2 regions of the Tissierella sp. MB52-C2 genome follow, and region 2 is predicted to be linked to the other one. Evidence: a T-box and tRNA genes for the amino acid it is inferred to sense, from the RefSeq annotation. Region 2 holds a T-box; the other holds one or more tRNA genes.
What was found. A T-box is a leader RNA that pairs with one kind of tRNA and senses whether it is charged. The one in region 2 lies ahead of RBU61_RS12245 (valine--tRNA ligase), so its partner is inferred to be a tRNA-Val.
Positions count from the first base shown of each region.

Region 1: it encodes a tRNA-Val, which carries the amino acid that the T-box ahead of RBU61_RS12245 (valine--tRNA ligase) is inferred to sense. The anticodon was not compared.

Region 1 covers NZ_CP133261.1:3,199,601-3,207,377, forward strand. The annotation lists gene zupT (zinc transporter ZupT) at 1-513, opposite strand, end outside; tRNA gene RBU61_RS16150 (tRNA-Val) at 931-1,006, shown strand; gene RBU61_RS16155 (leucyl aminopeptidase) at 1,148-2,605, shown strand; gene RBU61_RS16160 (OFA family MFS transporter) at 2,664-3,854, opposite strand; gene RBU61_RS16165 (polysaccharide biosynthesis C-terminal domain-containing protein) at 4,105-5,640, shown strand; gene RBU61_RS16170 (DUF4349 domain-containing protein) at 5,710-6,591, shown strand; gene RBU61_RS16175 (aminopeptidase P family protein) at 6,694-7,777, opposite strand, start outside.
Region 2 covers NZ_CP133261.1:2,423,816-2,431,592, reverse strand. The annotation lists gene RBU61_RS12255 (ABC transporter substrate-binding protein) at 1-753, opposite strand, end outside; gene pgsA (CDP-diacylglycerol--glycerol-3-phosphate 3-phosphatidyltransferase) at 862-1,410, shown strand; T-box leader at 1,445-1,656, shown strand; gene RBU61_RS12245 (valine--tRNA ligase) at 1,904-4,555, shown strand; gene RBU61_RS12240 (folylpolyglutamate synthase/dihydrofolate synthase family protein) at 4,569-5,861, shown strand; gene RBU61_RS12235 (hypothetical protein) at 6,047-6,976, shown strand; gene RBU61_RS12230 (DUF4364 family protein) at 6,968-7,516, opposite strand; gene RBU61_RS12225 (alpha/beta-type small acid-soluble spore protein) at 7,619-7,777, opposite strand, start outside.

The DNA of each region.
Region 1 (7,777 bases), 780 kb from region 2:
TGGCACCGATATGGCAATGCTCAATGGTATATTATGAAGAATTACTGCTGCTGCTATTGGGACTGCTACAGATATGTCTTTTAATCCGGCAGTAAAAATTGCCAATCCTTCAGGCAAATTATGTATGGCTATTGCAACAGCTGACATAATTCCTAGTTTTGATAAATGCTCATCATTTGGTCCATGGTGGTGATTACCATGTCCATGATAATGTCCTCCAAATTTGTGGACTAATTTCTCTACAGCTGCAGTAATTAACATTCCTCCAAAAAATCCCATTAAAGCTATTAGATGACCTCTTCGGTCTCCAAAATATGATTCTATCAATTCCATACTCTCTGGTAACATGGCCATAAAAGATACATATATCATTATTCCAGCTGAAAAACTTAATGCGATGGCTAAAAATCTTTTATTTGTTTCTTTTATAAAAAAAGATAATAAACTACCAACCCCCATGGATAAACCCACTATAGTTGTAAGTCCTAAGGATAATATTGCTGCTTTATTCATTTTTCACACCCTCTCTTAATCTTTGATTCTACTAAAATAATATATCCGACAATGACTTAACTACCTCTATAACTATTATATCTAATTTCATAATCTTTATTAAAGTCCTTTCATAAGCCGTGAATAATTCTTTTATTGAAATCATAATCTGTTTCCTGGTGAAACTTTTTAAAATACATATTGCCAAGAGAATCCTTTCCCTTGGCAATACTCTAGCTAGTTCCTAATGTTATAATTGGTACAATAATAGATATTACAAAAGATGCTATAAGTAAATATACTATAATTTTAGTCATTTTTGATCTATTCATAGCACACCTCCAACTATATAAATTATACTCCAATTATATACAGGATTCCAGTATAATATATTGTAAATTCTTAAATTTTATGATAATATATTGTAGAACTGTTTAAGGGTGGTTAACTCAGCTGGTAGAGTGTCATCTTGACGTGGTGAAAGTCGTAGGTTCGAGTCCTATACCACCCACCAAAGTTCAGTTCACATAAATAATTAAAACATTGATTCAGGAGACAGCATAAGGTATTTGCTGTCTTTATTTTTTTGCCTACTTTTTCCTGATTATATTTGGTATAATTAGAGTATCTAAATAAATTAAAAGGGGTGTTTTAGTTGAAGATATTGATTGGTAAAGGTGGACAAGTAGAAGTGTTACTTATCTTTAAGGAAACTGAGCAATTAGATAAATCACAAGAGTTATATGATTATCTAAAAGAGAGAGAAATCTTTAAGGCTGCCTCTGGTGAAGTCTATTCAGATATTTCACCTAAGGGAAATAATATCATCCTATTGGGACTGGGAGAAAAAGAAAAATTAACTCTTGAGTCTCTCAGAAAAGCCTTTTACACATTAGGTAAAGAGCTGATGAAATATAAGGTAGAATCAGCAGAAGTAGAAGTACCTAAATTTGAAAATCTTTGCTATAAAGAGACTAATATGGCCATAGCAGAAGGTCTTTTACAGTCAGAATATGCATTTGAAAAATATCTATCAGAACAGAAAACAAAACCTACAGTTAAAGAATTTTTCCTAAATGTACTAGAAGATAAAAAAGATAAAGTTGAAGAAGGAATTGAAGAAATCAACAATATAATAGAAGGCATATTCTTAGCAAGAGACTTAATAAATGAGCCTGCAATAGTTATGACACCTAAGGAATTAGCAATTAGAGCAAAGGAAGAATTGTCTCCTTTAGGAGTTGAAGTAGAAGTCTTTGGTGAAGAAAAAATAGAAGAACTTGGTATGAAATCATTTTTAGCCGTATCTAAAGGCTCTGCCAATGAACCTCAATTTATTATAATGAAATGGAATGGAAATAAAGCATCTAAGGAAAAACTTGCTTTAGTAGGCAAGGGATTAACTTATGATTCAGGCGGATATTCCATTAAGCCATCAGAAGGTATGGCAACTATGTATGTAGATATGGCAGGTTCTGGGGTTGTTATCGGAGCTATGAAATCCATTGCTAAGTCTAAATTAAACAAAAATGTAGTAGCCATAGTGGCAGCTTGTGAAAACTTAATTTCTGGTGAAGCTTATAAGCCCGGAGATATAATTGGTTCTATGGCTGGGAAAACCATAGAAGTATTAAATACAGATGCAGAAGGAAGGCTGACTTTAGCCGATGCATTATACTATGCAGCAACTATTGAAAAAGCTGATAAAATAGTAGATGTGGCAACTCTTACAGGAGCTTGTATCATAGCTTTAGGTAGTATATATACTGGTGCCATAACCAATAATGAGGAATTTATGTCAGAAGTAGAAAAAGCATCTAAGAAAGCTGGAGAACCTGTATGGCAACTTCCATCAAATGATGAGTATAGAGATTTAATAAAGGGAACTACTGGAGATTTAAAAAATGTTGGTGGAAGGCAAGCAGGTACCATAACTGCTGGACTTTTCTTAGAAGAATTTGTAAATGATATTCCTTGGGTTCATTTAGATATAGCTGGAACATCATATCTACCTGCTGGAACTGGATACCTACCAAAGGGCGCTACAGGGGTTTCCGTGAAGACTTTATATAATTTGGCAAAGGATTGTAATTGTAGCTGTGAACATAAATAAAAAAAGCTAGAGGAAACTCTAGCTTTTTTTATTCCTAATGGAAAACTTCATAATATATTTATTTCTTTTTCCCTGTAAATGTAATTCCTATGGCAATTATAAGAAGTATTCCAGCCACCATATATGCATAATTATAAGTTCCTCTAGAATCCAATATAGTAGCTGCCGTCATAGGTCCTATTACTCCCCCTAGTCCCCAAGCTGTAAACAATATTCCATAAATCATTCCAAAATTTTTACTTCCATAGGCATCTGATGCCATGGCTGGAAATATGGAAAATCCTCCTCCATAGCATAATCCTGCTATTGCCACTCCGAGACTAAGAAGTATCACATTTGAATACATGGAAAAACTAAACATATTAATCATTTGTAATATAAATATTATCCTAACTAAAGTAAGTCTTTCTACTTTGTCAGATATAAGACCCCCTAATACTCTACCTAAACTATTGAAAATAGATAATATAATAACTAAAACAAATCCAGCTTCCCAATTTATCTGAAGCTTTGCTATATTAGATATATGCCCAATAATCATAAGTCCCGCCGATGAAGATAGTCCAAGCATTACCCATAGTTTATAAAAGTACTTATCCTTAATTATATATTTCCAATCGTAATCTATACTTATATTTTTATCTTTATTTACTTCTCCACCTGCTTCCATTAATTCCTGTGGTGGATTTTTTATAATTAAGGATAATGGAATCCCTGTAAGCAGTACAAATACTCCAAGATAAGTAAAGGTCTTTCCCATGCCAACAGACCCTATGAGATAGTTAGCTAAAGGTGAATAAAATGCAGAGGATAATCCTACTCCTGCAACGACTATTCCAGTTACCATACCCTTTTTTTCAGGTGGAAACCACTTCACCCCTGTGGCAGCAGTGGCTACGTTTATTATTCCAGATCCTGCACCTACTAAAACACCCATGGTGATTGTCATAATAGCTGGACTCTCAGTTAAACCAGAAAGAAATACTCCTACTCCAACTAAAATACTACCACCTAGTGCTGGAATAGTAGGCCCCTTTGAATCTACTATCTTTCCAAATATAACCATAGCAATTACAAAAGTTATAGTTAATGTAGTATAGGGAAGTGATGCTTCCTTACCTGTCCAGCCTAATTGATTTATTAAAGCCTTGCTAATTACGCTCCACACATATAGTATGGCTGAAATAAAGTTAATACCTGCTGCTGCCAATAAAACCATATAGCTTTTTTTATTTGCAACTCTTTCCATAGTCCCCTCCTTATGAAGTTATTGTTTACAAAATTTCTAACTGCTGTTCGCCTGTTAGAGCACTGCTTTCACCTGATTTTCATAGCTATATTATATATAAGAACGAAGGTTTGGTCAATCTGTTTATTCTAGGTTACAATTCACCCCTTTGCAAAACTAAAGATATTCTTAATAGTCTTTTTGATAAAGATAATATAATTATTTAAAAAACATATAAATTAATATTGGACTTTTTTTAAGAGGTGATTTTTTGAATAAAAATGGATTTATTTATGGTTCAGTATTTATGGTTTTTATGAATTTCTTTATGAGGATTATTGGATTTGCTTATGATATTTTCCTATCTAAGCTTTTGGGAGCAGAAGCCATGGGATTATTTCAAATTGGAATGTCTACTCTTATGACATTTCTGATTATAACTATTTCTGGAATTCCCACTGCCCTTACAAAGATAATCGCAGAAGAAAACTCTAAAAGTGGTTCCAATAATGCGGAGGGCATCTTTAAATTAACATTTATATTTAATTTTTTCCTAGCCATTTTACTTAGTGGAATCTTAATATTTTTCTCAGATATTATTGCTACTAAAATGCTTAAAAATCAAGATATGATCCTTGGAGTATATTTCATGGTTCCAGCGATTATTATTCTTTCTTTAAGTAACGTCTTAAAGGCCTATTTTTATGGAATGAAGAATATGGTAACTCCTAGTCTTGCACAAATAATTGAACATCTAACTAGATTTATCATAGTGTTGGCTATCCTCTATTATGTAAAACCTACAGACCCTATTGATGGAGCCATAATAGCTTTACTTGGTATTAGTATTGGAGAATTTTTTGACTTATTATGGTCATATTTTTTTAAAAAACATTTATATAAAAAGAAAAAAAGCTCCTATAAAGTAAGCAGTATACCTTTATTCCTGAAACTTTTAACTATGGCAGTGCCTCTGACTATTGCAGGCTCATTTCAGGTTGTATTTAGATTTACTAATACTGTTTTGATTCCCAATAGACTTATGGCTGCAGGATATAGTAGTAGTGAGGCTGTGGCAACCTTTGGTAGAATCATGGGGATGGCTATGCCACTTATTCACTTATCATTTATAGTCACCTCTGCCTTAGTTCTTAATTTAATTCCAAGTCTATCAGAGCAGATGGCTTTAAAAAGATATAGGGAGATGAAGAGAGATATAAATTTGTCCATAAAGGCAACTATTCTTATCTCCTTTCCATTGGCAGCAATATATACTGTATTCTCTAAACCTTTAGCAGTATTATTATATAGCGATGCAAAGGTTGGTCCCTATATATATGCCATGGGCTTTGGTACTATTCTTATGGCTTTACAGCATACTATATCTGGTGCCCTCCTAGGTTTAAATCGACAGGTACAGGATACTATAAATGGGATTATCAGTATGGTTATTAGAATAATTCTTATTTACGTTTTAGTAGGAGATCCTCGATTTGGAATTAATGGATTTTTTATTGCATTTTATGTATCTATGATTATTACTATTATTTTAGATTTAATAGTCTTACGTTCTGTAATTAAGCTTAATATTAATTATATAGATATTCTAGGTAAACCAATTTTGGCAACTTTATTTATGATTGGAGCTATATTTTTAACTACTTACGATTTGTCTAACCTTCAAAATCCTAGTCCTATTGTGTTTATATCCAGCCTTCTTGTAGGCACCATAGCCTATATATTTATTCTAGTACTTACAAAAGCCGTACCTAAGAATTTCTTTAGACGATTCTTTAAATCTAAGTAGATTTGTAAAAATTTTGTAACCCATACTTTTGTATATCATTGTATAATTATGGTAAAGGAGATGAGATTAATGAGAAATAAAAGGTTGATATTTATAATAACTTTTATTTTATTCACCACAGTTATTTCAGGATGTGCTAAGAAAAACATATCAAAAACGGAATTATCTTATGATTTAGCTCCTATAGAGGCAGAGAAAAATATGTCTTCCGATACTAGGGATGATTCCATAGTAGAAAACTCTATTGATAATCTAATTGAGCCCGAAAAGATAATAACTACAGTTTCAATTTCTATGGAAACAAAAGAGTTTATGGATACTACTGGAAAATTAAATGAATTGATCACCAATTATAAAGGCTATGTGGAAAACTCAAGTATATATTATAATAATTATATTGAGCATAGTGGATTAAAAAACTCTCATCATTCCATAAGGATTCCGAAGGAAAACCTCAATCAATTTGTAAATGAGCTAAAGGAAATAGGCAATGTTATTTCAGAAAACACTTCTAAGGAAGATATAAGTAAAGCTTATAAGGACACCGAGTCTAGACTTAGACTTCTGGAAACAAAGGAAAATAGAATTCTTGCACTGTTAGATAAAGCAGAGAAAATGGAAGATATTATCGCCTTGGAAAATCAACTTAGTTCTATTATCTATGAAAAAGAAAATTTAACTATAAATATAAAAGATATGGATGACAAAGTAGATTATTCTACTGTGTATTTTGAACTAAGAGAAGTGGCAAAGCTAAGTTCTAAGGATAATAATAAGACTCCTTTTTCTACTAAGATCGTAAATGCATTTAAAAATTCTCTGTACTTCTTTACTTCAAATATTGAAAACTTAATTATATCCTTTATATATTTCTTGCCATATGGTGTAATAATAGGTGTAGTAGTTTATATAGTATGGAGATTTAAGAAAAAGAAGAATAACACACTGTAGAGTGAAACGGTGGATTTGAGGGAACTCTCCTCAGTAAGCAAATTATAGCTTTGCTGGGTACGCTCCTAAAGAGAAAAAAGCAAGGAAATCCCTTGCTTTTTTCTATATACTTCTGGTTTCTTCCTTTAACCAAGCTCTTTCTTCATCATTTAAATAAGGCGACAGTTTATTAAACACATCTTTATGATATTCATTTAGCCACGTTCTTTCATTTTCAGTTAATAGTTCTACATCTATTCCCTGTAAATCTATTGGAACAAAGGATATTGTCTCAAATTTCATAAATTGACCTGAATCAGTTTTTATATCTTCTTCTACTACTACAACGTTTTCTATTCTTATACCATGACTTCCTTCCTTATATACGCCTGGCTCTATGGTAACTATCATTCCTTTTTCCAATACAACAGTATTTGACACCATGGCAAAACCATGAGGACCTTCATGTACATTTAGTAAAAAGCCTACACCATGTCCAGTGCCACATTTATAGTCTATACCTTCCTGCCATAATGGGTATCTTGATAACACATCAAGGCTATGCCCCGTGGCACCATAAAGGAATCTAGCGTTTCCCAGATTTATATGAGCCTTTAATGTTAGGGTAAAGTCTCTTTTTTCTTCTTCTGTTATTGGACCCATTACTGCTGTTCTAGTAATATCCGTAGTTCCATCAAAATATTGTCCACCTGAATCAATTAAATATAGACCTTCCTTTTTAATCTCAGAGCTTGAGTTTTCATCAGCTGAATAATGCATCATTGCAGCATTTGCTTTATATGCGGATATAGATCCAAAACTTGGTTCAATAAATCCTTCTTGTTCTTTTCTAAATTCTAATAATTTTTTTTGTGCTGACATTTCAGTTACTGGAATATTTCCTACATTTTTATCTAACCAATGGAAAAATTTTACCAAAGCAACCCCATCTTTTAGATAAGCATTCTTTTGGTTTTCAATTTCTGTAGGATTTTTGATTCCCTTGAGCTTTGTTGTAATATCCATTCCTGATGCTATAGTACATTCTGAAGGTATTGATTTATATATCCATCTATTTATTCTATTTTTATCTAAATATATTTTCGAATTTTTATCCAATGATTTTATATAGTCAATTATTTCTTCATATGCAACTATTTGTACATTATTTTCATCTAAGAAAGTTTTAACTTCAGAATTTATCTTT
Region 2 (7,777 bases):
CCAAACCATGCCTTTATAAATTGCATTTGTAAATTTTTGGATTATATCAGGGTTCTTTTCAATATATTCTTTAGTTGCTGAGTAACAAGTATATGGTAAATATCCGCCTTCTTCACCTATGGAAGCCACTACATAGCCTTTGCCTTCTTTTTCTAATGTGGCTGCAACAGGCTCAAATAATGCTACATAATCACCTTCACCAGCAACAAATGCTCCAGCCATTACGTCAAATTGTATGTCTGTTCTTACATCAACATCTCTACCTATTTCTAGGCCATGATTTTTAATTACATACTCTAAAGTCATTTCAGGCATACCGCCTTTTCTGCCTCCTATGACAGTTTTACCTTTAAGTTTATCAAAGGTGAAGTTATCATCCTTTTCTCTACCTACTAAAAAGGAACCATCTCTCTGAGTTAATTGTGCAAAGTTAATTACATAATTATCTCTTCCTTGGTTGTAAACATATACAGATGCTTCAGGACCCATAAATCCAATTTCAGCCTCATCACTCAATAATGAAGTCATAACTTTATCCGCACCTTTACCATTGAGCAGCTCAATTTTTAGTCCTTCTTCCTCAAAGAACCCTTGATTAATAGCTACATATTGTGGTGTATAAAATAGGGAGTGAGTAACTTCAACTAGCCTAATGGTTTGTAGCTCAGAATTCTTTTGACAACCAACTAAACCAAATGATAGTACTACCATTAGGATTAATACAAACGAAATTTTTCTTAAAAGCTTTGACATCTTATCACTCCTAACATAAAATAGGTATACGAAAATCTTATTTAATGCTATAATATTCTAAAACAAACTAAAGGTTACTAAATTACTTATCAGGCAAGGAGTGATTAAATGAACATAGCAAATATGATAACAATTTTAAGAATACTACTAATTCCAGTCTATCTATACTTTTTTTATTCTAGTTTAAGAAACAATATTTTATTGGCAGGAATTATATTTATTATTGCAGGAATATCTGATGTTTTAGACGGATATATAGCAAGAAAATATAATATGACATCTAGACTCGGGATAGTTCTAGATCCTATTGCAGATAAATTGATGATGTTTACTATTCTTATTAGTTTTACTACTAAAGGAATTATATCTGTTTGGATACTAATTGCCCTAGGAATAAAGGAAATAGCCATGATATCAGGTGGAGCCATATTATATCTATTTAAGGGGAAACAAGTAATGCCCTCAAATAAATATGGAAAGGTAGCAACCCTATCGTTTTATGCTGCAACCTTATCTATTGTATTTAAATTACCTGAGTTATTATCTACAAGCTTATTTTTCTTAACAGTAGCCTTGAATATTATAGCCTTTATAAATTATTTTATAATTTATATAAAAATGGGACATAATAGGTTGAATGATATGGTTGACAAATAAATCTTATATATATATAATTAAATCAATAATTTTATATTTTGCTTTGATAAAGAGGAGTAAGTAAATATCCTTTACAGAGAGAGGATTCTAGGCTGAAAAATCCTAAGTTAAATATTTACTGAAGGTAGCTTTTGAGCATTCAAACTGAAATAAAGTAAGTTTGAAGGGTTTTAACCCTTATATGATGTGAGAGCCATAGTTTTTATGGAATTAAGGTGGTACCGCGAATTACCCTTCGTCCTTAGAGTGTTAAGGATGAAGGGATTTTTTATGACCTAACACAGCGAACGACAGTCAGCTGATGTAGGTCAAACGCAACGAGAACCAAATCTATACGAGCATAGCGAGTAAATAGATTTGAGTTTCGAAACTGCGTAATTTGTAAGTAACATCTGATGAAGGATAAACTCCTTCTTCTGTTACTAAATAATAGAAATATATTAGCTGCATAGTCTTTACTGACTATGAAATTATTATAATAAGGAGTGATATTATGTTAGAAAATTTACCAAAGACTTATAATCCAAAGGACTTTGAAGATAGACTCTATAAATATTGGAATGATAATGGACATTTTACAGCTCATGTGGATAAAACTAAGAAACCCTTTACAATAATGATGCCACCACCAAATGTAACGGGAAGTCTTCATATGGGTCATGCACTTAACAATACTATCCAAGATATTTTAACTAGATGGAAGAGGATGGAAGGGTATTCAGCACTATGGTTACCAGGTACAGATCATGCCAGTATATCAACTGAAGCAAAAGTAGTAGAAAAGATAAAAAAAGAAGGTAGATCTAAGGAAGAATTAGGTCGTGAAGGTTTTCTAGAAGAAGCTTGGGATTGGACTCATAAATATGGAAATACAATTAAAAACCAACTTAAAAAACTTGGAGTTTCCTGTGACTGGAGTAGAGATAGATTTACTCTAGATGAAGGATTAAGTAAGGCTGTAGAAGAAGTTTTTATTAGATTATATGAGAAGGGTCTAATATATAGGGGAGATAGGATAATTAACTGGTGTCCAAGTTGTAGAACTGCCATATCAGATGCAGAAGTAGAACACGAAGATTCCAATGGAAGCATATGGCATATTAAATATCCTATTAAAGATGGTGATGGATTTATAGTTATAGCGACTACTAGACCAGAAACCATGCTAGGAGACTTAGCCATAGCTGTAAATCCAGAGGATGAAAGATATAAAGACCTTGTGGGAAAAACAGTAATTCTTCCACTTATGAATAGAGAGATTCCTATTATAGCAGATGACTATGTAGAAATGGAATTTGGTACAGGAGCAGTTAAAATAACTCCATCCCATGACCCTAATGACTTTGAAGTAGGAGAAAGACACAATCTTGGTCAATATGTAATAATGAATGAAGATGGAACTATTAGCTCTAAAGGTGGAGTATACCAAGGTTTAGAAAGATATGAAGCAAGAAAGAAAATAATTGAAGACTTAGATAGGGAAGGCTATTTAGTAGAAATTAAAGATCATCAAAATGCAGTAGGACATTGTGAAAGATGTACTACCATAGTAGAGCCTCTTATTTCAAAGCAATGGTTTGTAAAAATGGAATCCCTAGCTAAACCGGCATTAGAAGCATATAAAAATGGAGAATTAAATTTCATACCTGAAAGATTTGGTAAGGTTTATGTGAATTGGTTAGAGGGTATAAAAGACTGGTGTATTTCTAGACAATTATGGTGGGGTCATAGACTTCCAGTATATTACTGTGAAGATTGTGATGAAATCATGGTATCTAGAACAAAACCAGACAAATGTAGTAAATGTAATAGTATAAATTTACATCAAGATACTGATACATTAGATACTTGGTTTTCATCTGCTTTATGGCCTTTTTCCACTTTAGGATGGCCTGATAAAACAGAGGATTTAAGCTATTTCTTCCCAACGGATGTATTAGTTACTGGATATGATATTATATTTTTCTGGGTAGTTAGGATGGTATTTTCAAGTATAGAGCAAATGGGAGAAATGCCATTTAAAGACGTATTTTTTACAGGACTTGTTCGTGACTCACAAGGAAGAAAGATGAGTAAGTCTCTAGGAAATGGTATAGATCCATTGGAAATAATAGATGAATACGGTGCAGATGCTCTTAGATTTACTTTAGTTACGGGAAATTCCCCAGGAAATGATATGAGATTCTATGTGGAAAGAGTAGAATCCAATAGAAATTTTGCTAATAAATTGTGGAATGCTACTAGATTTGTTTTAATGAATCTTGAAGAGGACATTGCTAAAGAAGAGCTTACTTTAGATAATTTAGAGGAAGAAGATAAATGGATTTTATCTAAATTAAATACTTTAGCTAAAGAAGCAACAGAAAATCTAGATAAATATGAAATAGGTATGGCAGCTGAAAAGGTATATAATTTCATATGGGATGAATACTGTGACTGGTATATCGAAATGGTTAAATCCAGATTATATGGAGAGAACAAGGAAAGTAAAGAAACAGCAGAAAAAGTTTTATTATTTGTTTTAAAAGATATACTGAAATTGCTTCATCCATTTATGCCATTTATTACTGAAGAGATTTGGCAACACTTACCAGGAGGAGATACTCCTTTAATATTGAGCAACTGGCCAGTATATAAAGAAGAGTTCAACTTCCCGGAATCAGAAGAAACAATTGAATTCATTAAATCAGGAATTAAGGGTATAAGAAATGCAAGGGCTGAAATGAATATCGTACCTTCTAGGAAATCTAAACAAATATTTGTGACCAAGGATGAGAGAATAAAAAATATAATCCATAATGGTAGAAGATATTTCCTAAATCTTGCTTCAAGTGATGAAATTGAAATAGTAGATAATAAGGAAGGTATAGGAGAAGATAATATTTCTGTAGTATTGGATAAATGTGAAGTGTTCTTACCTTTAAAGGATTTAATTGATTTTGAGAAGGAAATCGAAAGATTAGAAAAGGAAAAAGAAAAACTTGAAGATGAGATAAAAAGAGTAGTAGGTAAATTATCTAATGAAGGATTTGTTAAAAAAGCTCCTGAAAAAGTAGTAAATGAGGAGAAAGAAAAACAAAGAAAATATGAAGAAATGCTTGAAAATGTAATAGAAAGACTTGAAAGCATAAAATCTAATAAATAAACTGGAGGATAAAATGAAATATCAAGAGGCTTTAGAATATATAAATGATAAAGATAAATATGGCTCAAGACTTGGACTTGATTCAATAGGAAAGCTTATGAGTCTCTTAGGGAACCCTCAAGAAGGACTAAAGTATATTCATATAGGTGGAACCAATGGAAAAGGTTCCACCTCATCTTACATGGCTCATTGTCTAGAAGCAGGTGAATATAAGGTTGGGTTATTTACTTCACCATATATAGAAAGATTTAATGAGCGTATTCAGATAAATGGACAAGATATACCAGATGATACTTTAGGAAGAATAACTGGTCTTATCAAAGAAAAGGCTAATATTATGGTACAAGAAGGATATGAGCATCCTACTACTTTTGAAATAGTTACTGCCATAGGTTTTATGTATTTTAAAGAGGAAAATGTGGATTATGTAATTCTAGAAGTGGGATTAGGTGGTAGATATGATTCTACTAATATTATTTCATCACCTTTAGCCTCAATAATTACTACCTTAGATTATGATCATATTGATGTTTTAGGAGACACACTGGATAAAATTGCTTATCAAAAAGCAGGAATTATAAAGGAAAATAGTATGGTAGTATCTTATCCTCAAGAGGCAGAAGCATTAGAGGTTATAAAGAAAGCAGCAGAAGAAAAAGAATCTGATTTCTATTTATGCCCTATGGAAAATATTGTGGTTAAAGAAGTAAATGGTTCTGGTAGCACCTTCGACTTCTATTATAAGAATATAGAATTAAAAGATATTAAAATATCTATGCTAGGTGAGTATCAAGTTTACAATGCTACATTGGCTTTGACTACTATATTGATTTTAAAGGAAAAAGGATTAGTCCATATTACAGAGGAACAAATTAGAGAAGGGCTAAAGAAAACAAAGTGGCCAGGAAGATTAGAAGTTATAAGAAAGAACCCAACTTTCTTAATAGATGGAGCACATAATGTACAAGGAATTAGTCAGTTGAAAAAAGCTCTTAGTCTATTTAACTATAATAAATTAATTCTTGGATTGGGGATATTAAAAGATAAAGATTCATCTCATATGGTTGAGTTATTGGCACCTTTAGCAGATGAGATTGTAGTTACAGAAGTAAATATGCCTAGGAAATTAGATGCTGAAGATTTGGCTAAGGAAATATCTAAATACAATCAAAATGTTGTTGTAGAAAAAGATATAAAAAAGGCTATAGAAAAAGCTTTAGAGCTAGCTAAGGAAGATGATATGATAGTATTTGGCGGTTCTTTGTATTTAATAGGAGAAGTAAGAACTTTAGCAAAACTACTGTAGACTTTCTACAGTAGTTTTTTTATAGCGAATAGGGAGATTTTACTTTTTATCTTTTCTAATTTAGAACTTGCTATGACCTTCATAAGTTTCAAAAAAGGCTTCTTCTAATGTTTATTTAGAAGCCTTTTTATATTTCACCAATATATACTCACCTGCATAAATTACATATACAGGGAGGTGATATATTGAATGAGGATAGAATACTAGTGGCCAACACTGGTGATGATAGCTTAACTTTAAAAGATTTTAAAGATGATTCTAAATCTAAGACCATATTTTTATCTAAGCTTGTAGGAAAAGAAATAGATAATGACATCTTAGAAAATAGCAAACTAGGGCCCTACGATATGATTAAGGGAGAAGAAAAAAATATATATATTACAAATTCCTATGATAACTCTGTTATGAAAATAGATATGGGAAGTGAGAAGCTGCTGGGATTCATTAAAATAGGTAAAAATCCTACCTCTATTAAAAGTTTTAAAGGTAAAATCTATATAGCAAACAGTGATTCTAACTCCATATCTGTAGTTGATGAAAAGACATTTTCATTAATAGAAGATATATCTGTAGGGGAAAGACCTACAGATATTCAAATTGATGAAATTGGTTTAAAAGTATTTATTGCCAATGGAAATTGCTATACAATAAATATTTTAGACTTAAATAGTGAAAAGATCTCGTCCATAACCTTAACTAAACAACCTATTAAAATGATAATAGAGAATACTAGGCTATTTATTCTTTCATATAAAGGTAATGGTATGAATAACTATAGTAATTTATCAGAAATAGAAATCAAAGATCACAAGACAAAAGTAAGTATAGACTTAAAAGGCATATATGCCAACTTTGTAAAAATAAAAGGCAGGGATTTATTCTATCTTTCAAATGTAGAAGATGGATATATTTATAGAATATTAATAGATAAAGAAATAAGTATCTCAAAAATTTACTTAGGTGGTATGCCTAATAGTATTAAATGGAATGGAAAGGCAAATCTTTATATAACCAATATATTAAATAATGAATTAAATATATTTCAAGAATCAAATAGCTTAAATATAAAAAACATTAGAGTGGGAAAAGAACCGAATGGAATTCTCCTACTCTAATGGAGTGGTTTGTTCATCTGTAAGTATATTGATTATACTCTGATAAATAGCCTCTGGATTCTTCTTCCATTTATCACAAATTAAATCTACCTGTTTTTTTGTAGCTACATCTAAATAGATACTAAATAAAGTATCTTCGTTTTCAACTAGCTTTAAATTTACTACGTATAAGTTATTGTTTTTTTGAAAATAATCTGTAACCACTTGAGTTTCTATCTTCTTTTCTTTTTCTAATTTGTTAAATACCTTATTTAACTCCTCTTTAACTTGAACAGGGATTCTTTTTTCAAAATAAGATAAAGCTATTTCACCTTTTTCTAATAGTATATATACATCCCTAGAGTTTTTGTTTTCTATTTGTATAAAATTAGAATTAATTAATTCACTTAAGTATTGCTGTACTAAGAAAAAATTCATATAGTTTTTTTCTAATACAAATTCAGTTATTTCAGAATTTGTAAAATCTTTATCAGATAATTTTATTAAGTATAATAAAAGGAGTTTGTTCTGTGCTAATTCTTCAGTGTTTTCTATAAACAATTTTTAACACCTCTCTTCATGTATTACATGGTTATATTATAGCACAAAATAATAGAGAAGTGGAATTCCACTTCTCTATTTTTAATATTATTTTAAGCTAAACTATTTTCCAGCTAGTTGATTTTGAGCAGACTTAACTAATTGTTTAACCATATATCCGCCTACATATCCGTTTTGTCTAGAAGTCAAATTACCTTTATCCATTGAATCATAATTTGACATTCCTAATTCATTTGCTATTTCCAATTTCATTTGATTTAA